Regions from separate parts of the Pantoea sp. LMR881 genome, predicted to be linked through region 2. Evidence: predicted binding sites of a transcription regulator. Region 2 holds the regulator's gene; the other holds the start of a gene.

Region 1 (3,153 bases), on a different contig from region 2:
GAGTTGACCGTGGGCGGTGGCGTCAACTGGCAGACCCATGTCTGGAGCGAGAGCGCCGGGCCTGATGGCAACGGAACCTTCTATTCTGAACAGGGTAGCTATGCGCTGGTTAACCTCTTTGGTCGCTACCAGGTAACGAAACAGCTGGCATTGCAAGCTAACATCAATAACCTGTTCGATAAAGAGTACGATACCAACCTCGAAGGAGACGTTGTATACGGCGCACCGCGCAACGTATCTGTTACTGCCAGCTATAGTTTCTGATAAACGTATCGCGCCGCCGCGCAACGGTACAAAGACGAAACGCCTCTCCGGGGGCGTTTCGTCGTTCATTGCCTTGCTCATCCGCGACGGTTCTTCCCGCCCGCCGTACTGATTTGCGCTACACTCTCCAGCGTTAGCGATTTATCCTGCCTTGCGACATCATAAAAACAGTAAACTGGTAACTTACTGAACGGGATACAGCATGAAAATCAGATTTCTTTCTGCCAGTGAGCCAAAGCTGGCAGAGGTACGCAAAATTCTTGAACCGGTGGGCGTTGAGGTATTACCTGTCGCCCGCCGCATCGAAGAAATTCAAACTGAAAACGAATTAGAACTGGTGCGCGATAAGCTGACCAAGGCTTTTTCTATCATCGGCCGGCCTCTGTTTGTCGAGCATACTGGCTTATATCTGGATGGTCTGAATGGCTTGCCTGCCGGACTGACACGCATATTCTGGAATCGCCTGGATGCCGAGCGTTTCGCCTCGCTGGTGCAAGGGCTGGATAGCCAGGAGTCACAGCCAAAACGGTACTTGGCTATTGCGATGGCCGTAAAATGTATCAGTTTTCTGGTGAGCTTCGGGGCACTATTGCCGCTAAACCAGCGGGTACACGTGGATTTCAGTGGGATTGCGTCTTTATTCCTGAAGGCTGTAGTCAAACGTTTGCAGAAATGGGTGATAAAAAAATGAGATATCCATGCGCCGTATTGCGCTGGATCGTTTCGCCACCTTTTTGAAAACCGCTCGGGGAGTGGCATGAAACCAGAACTAAAACGCGCCTATGATTCAGGAAAATTGATCTTATTCGCTGGCGCCGGTATTTCGCGCAACCTCGGCCTGCCTGAATGGCATGAACTGATTTCTCATTTAGCCAATGAGCTGGGCTATGACCCCGAAATTTTTAATACTTACGGTACGCATCTGTCGCTGGCGGAGTATTACAAGCAAAAGAAAGGTTCACTTGGGCCGTTAAGAAGCTGGATGGATCGTGAATGGCATCGGCCAGATATTGATGTTCGTACCTCTGAAATTCACACGATGATCACGCAGGGTCAGTTTTCGCGTATCTACACAACCAATTATGACCGCTGGCTGGAAGCCGCACATGATGCGCATGGCGTTCCCTATTCAAAAGTAGCTAATGCGGCGGATTTAGTAGCCCTGACAGAAGACAAGCGCCATATCATCAAGTTACACGGTGATTTCGATGATGACACGTCGATTGTGCTGGATGAAAGCAGTTACTTCGAACGCCTCTATTTTGATTCTCCGCTGGACATCAAACTCACACATGATGTGATGGGCAATTCGGTATTGTTTGTCGGTTACAGCATTAGCGACTTTAACATACGCCTGCTGTTTTATCGTTTGACTAAAATGTGGGGCCGCACCGGGCTGGCCACAGCCCGCCCAAAATCTTATCTGTTTACTAATCGTAATAATCCAGTGGCAAAAGAAGTGCTGGGGCAATGGGGCATTGAGATGATCGTGTCAGAGGAGGATGATCCGCGTAAGGCCCTTGCGAGTTTTCTGCAAGAACTGATCGTCTGATGCTTGCATGTTTTACAGCAGAAACATTCCACTCATCCCTTTTTGGCTTGATTATTCAGTCACTAATGAAAAACAGGTGATTCGATCAAGGTTGTCGGGGTATGCCGGGTTATACACTGATAATCTCGAGTGGTAATCAAAAACTATCGTGTTATACTGTATATAAACACAGTATCAGAGGGCGAGAAAATGGCTGTCGAAACAAAATTTGTAGTCGTCAGAAAGGGTGAAGAGAAGATGACGTTTGCCAATAAGAAAGAGGCCGATGCCTACGACAAAATGCTCGATATGGCTGAAGCCTTTACCGACTGGCTGTTACAGCATCAACCTGCATTAGAAGAAACACAGGCTGAAACGCTGGGCCTGCTGATTGCGGAGCAAAAAGACGCCGTTCAGCATATTCTTCGCACCAGTAAGCTGCCAGAAGCTTTACCGTCTGCCTCCGCTGTTGATCACGAAGAAAATGACGATGTCGCCACAGCGACCAACACGAAAAAAGTCCGAGCGGTTAAAGCCGCCTGATAGCCAAACGCCGAAAGTATTATGCTTTCGGCGTTTTTGTTTGCGCTTTGAGGAGGGGGTAATCCCATAAAGCATACTGCGCACCTCCACCTCAATCTTATGAATACAGTTCTTTTCTGGCAGCTCTAAGTAGTATTCATTGTCACTTAATGTGAGCCGGAGCTGTTGTTCATTGGCAGTTAATGTGGGCCGAAACTTGCGCTGATTGCGAGTCGGAGGGATTTCAATTGCGAGCTGCTACAAGTTAGAGAACTGCATAAAGGTGCTGGAATAAAAATGAGCCATCCACGCAACGTAGGCCAGCCACACAACCAGTCCACCCATTAAACCGATTTTACTTGCTGTCATATTATCTCCTGCTGTCGCTATGTAGTCGGAAACCTGTTTACATAAACTGGCAGTTGAGAGGCGCAGGGACATTGCTTTAGATCAATCAATACCCATTGCGCTGTAAAAACATTCCATGCATGTATCAATTCGTCTGTTTGGTTAGGCTGCAACAACCTTCAGCCAACGCTTTTGCATCTTTTGATCTGAAATCTTATCAGCAGGAGGGTGGAGTTAAATCAGACGGTAAAACCCGCCAGAGTGGCGGGTTCACAGTACCGATAATATGCGGTTGGCGGTAATAATTGCCGTGTCGCCAGAAATGACAGAGAGTTAGCCTGGATAAATGCCGCGGTCTTTACGTGCCATAAGGATACGTTCACAGGCTACTATGTAGGCTGCCGTGCGCAGGGAACAGTCCTTTTCTTTCGCTTTTTCCCATACGTGAACCATAGCGTCGGTCATGATTTTATCGGATCGATTGTTGA
Region 2 (3,153 bases):
CGTTGCGCCAATAAACATGCCATCCAGCAGATAACACCCTACACCGACTATCGGAATAACGATTTGCCAGAACAGATAACGATCCGCCATCTGCTGTAACGCGCCAATGGACGTTAGCAGTGACACGATTTGCGTACCGAAAATGGCATATATCAGCGAAAAGATAATTGCGACCAGCAATGCCTGTCGACAGGCTGCTCGCCAGACACGTAATAATTTGCTGCTATCTTTCGCACCGTGCGCTTCACCCGCAAATGCCTCAACAGCATAAGCGAAACCATCAAGCGCATAGGCAGTGAAGGTAATAAACATCAGCAACACGGCGTTGACTGCTACCACTTCCGGCCCGATCCGTGCCCCAAGCAGAGTCAGGGAAGCAAAGCATGATTGCAGCATGAGCGAACGCAACATAATGTCGCGATTAAGCCGCAGCAGGCGGCCCATATCCCCACGCCAGCTCTGTCTGATGACATTCATATCAATACCGCGAAGCTTCAAAACGCGCCAGACCATCGCTAAACCGACTGCCAGCGTGACATATTCTGCCAGCGCCGTGGCTGTTGCAGCCCCCGCTACGCCCCAGTGCAACCCAGGCACCAGCCAGAGATCGAGTAAAATATTCACTGTATTACCGACCACCAGCAAAATCACCGGTGCGCGTGCATACTGCACACCAAGCAACCAGCCTAAAATCACCAGGTTTGCCAGGGTTGCGGGGGCACTGAGCCAGCGAATATGAATAAAGAGCGCGGCCTGCTCCAGCACGTCTGGATCACCGCCCATCAGATGAGTCGCGAGCAGAGAGATCGGATCGCGCAGGAAGATAAAGATTATGCCGGCCAACAGCGCCATGATTAATGGCTGGGTCAGCGCACGTGCCAGGGCTGCTTTGTCATTTGCGCCGAATGCCTGTGCTGTTAACCCCGTGGTGCTCATCCGAAGGAAAAGCAACAGCATAAAAAGGAAGCTGGTGATAGTGGTGCCAATAGCTACGCCGCCGAGATAGACCGGGCTATTAAGATGACCAATGACGGCTGTATCAACCAGGCCCAGTAACGGGACAGTAATATTAGAAAGGATCATTGGCAGAGCTAGCCGCCAAAGATTTTTGTCGGCTGTAGTCAAAAATGGCATTCGCAGATCCGTGCTCAACGCCGCTGCGTCAACAGGCGAGACAGCAGCGGCTAAATTCGGGCAGACAGAATAGCATCAGGACCAGCGAACAAAAGCAGCTATAGCAGGATTACAGCCACTCACCGTTACGAACCACGCCAACCGCTAAACCTTCGATGGTCAAAGACTGAGCGCGTGTATCAACCACGATGGGTTCAAATTCGTTATTTTCTGGCAACAGATGCACAATGGCACCCTGTTTTTTCCAGCGTTTCACCGTAACTTCATCGTCAATACGCGCCACAACCACTTGTCCGTTGCGCACATCCTGCGTTTTGTGTACCGCTAACAAATCGCCATCCATGATGCCGATATCCTTCATCGACATACCGTTAACGCGCAGCAGGAAATCCGCTGAAGGCTTAAACAGGCCGGGATCGACTTTGTAATGAGTTTCGATATGTTCTTGCGCCAGCATCGGCTCACCGGCGGCCACGCGACCAATCAGTGGAATGCCTTCTGACGTCTCTTCTTCCATTAACAGACGGATGCCACGTGATGCGCCAGAAACAATTTCAATGACGCCTTTACGCGCTAAGGCTTTTAAGTGCTCTTCAGCAGCGTTGGGTGAACGAAAACCCAGTTGCGCAGCGATTTCTGCACGTGTAGGCGGCATGCCCGTTTGATTAATGTGGTCGCGAATCAGATCATAGACCTGCTGCTGCCTGCTGGTTAACGCTTTCATCCCGCCCCTGGTTGTTTATACAGTCGCTGTGAGTATATACAGGTATTGGCGAAATGGAAACCAAAAGTCAGGTATTAATCAGCCGGTTGGCACTTTCTGGAAAGCTTATCGCAAATGTGTCCAAAGCAGCGCGATCCAGACGAAAACCGCCAGTAAGATACTTAGCAATACCGCCGCTGAGCCCATATCTTTTGCCCGGCCAGCAAGCGGGTGACGTTCCTGGCCAATACGGTCAACAACCGATTCAATAGCACTGTTTAGGATCTCAACGATGACGACTAACATCACCGTTCCAATCATTAAAATGCGCGAAATAATATCGATATCCAGCCAGCAAGCCACGCCGATAGCAACAAGCGCAACGATAGCTTCCTGGCGAAATGCAGCCTCATGTTGCCAGGCGGCGCGCAGGCCTTGCCAGGAATAACCGGCTGCTTTCACAATTCTGATAAGACCGGTGGCGTTATTTGCCATGTTGAGGGAACCCTTTTAACGGAATGACGTCAATGTCTGGGCTGCGTGCATTTGGCACCACCACAGATCTTCGCTGCACTTTCTGGTATGCTTGCGGCGCTTTGCTAACAAGAGGCTTCATGTTGTCTATGTCAGGTTGGCGTAAACTTTATTACAAATTACTCAATTTACCACTCTCGTTTTTGGTAAAAAGTAAGGCCATTCCGGCCGATCCTGTTTCTGAACATGGTCTGGATCCTACCCGGCCCATTATGTATGTTCTGCCTTACGATTCGAAGGCCGACTTACTGACTTTACGTGCGCAGTGTATCAAACACGATCTTCCCGACCCACTTTCTCCCTGGAGATTGACGGGGTACTGCTGCCACGCCACGTTTTTATTCACGATGGCCCGCGCGTGTTTCCCTATTTTGTGCCCAGCGTCGAGTCAGTGAAAATCTTTCACGATTATCTTGATCTGCATCGCAACAATCCCGACCTCGACATTCAAATGTTGCCGGTAACGGTGATGTTTGGTCGCGCGCCGGGGCGTGAGGTTCAGGGAGAAGCCACGCCGCATTTGCGTGTGCTGAATGGCGTGCAAAGTTTTTCGCCGTGCTCTGGCACGGACGTGACAGCTTTGTGCGTTTTTCGCCCACGGTTTCGCTACGCCGAATGGCGACCGAGCACGGAACAGATCAATCCATTGCGCAAAAACTGGCGCGCGTGGCGCGTATTCACTTTGCCCGGCAGCGTCTCGCGGCGGTTGGTCCACGCTTACCCGCTCGTCAGGATCTGTTTAACAAGCTATTGCAATCAAAAGCCATTGAAAAAGCAGTAGA

Evidence for each region. Region 2 encodes LexA, which represses DNA repair genes until DNA is damaged. Its sites were predicted from a motif close to TNCTGTATGTACATACAGNA; they were not measured.
Region 1: a site for LexA is predicted at 1,971-1,990, ahead of O3W44_RS00905 (YebG family protein). Genes of this name have one in related genera too.

What each region holds. Positions count from the first base shown of each region.
Region 1 is NZ_JAPVOK010000001.1:147,074-150,226, forward strand. Features, by position in the region: gene fhuE (ferric-rhodotorulic acid/ferric-coprogen receptor FhuE) at 1-264, shown strand, start outside; partial or broken gene O3W44_RS00895 (non-canonical purine NTP pyrophosphatase) at 467-1,025, shown strand; gene O3W44_RS00900 (SIR2 family protein) at 1,022-1,816, shown strand; gene O3W44_RS00905 (YebG family protein) at 2,006-2,338, shown strand; gene O3W44_RS00910 (Glu/Leu/Phe/Val family dehydrogenase) at 2,999-3,153, opposite strand, start outside.
Region 2 is NZ_JAPVOK010000002.1:2,006,204-2,009,356, forward strand. Features, by position in the region: gene dinF (MATE family efflux transporter DinF) at 1-1,134, opposite strand, end outside; gene lexA (transcriptional repressor LexA) at 1,244-1,858, opposite strand; gene O3W44_RS11260 (diacylglycerol kinase) at 1,964-2,332, opposite strand; partial or broken gene plsB (glycerol-3-phosphate 1-O-acyltransferase PlsB) at 2,461-3,153, shown strand, end outside.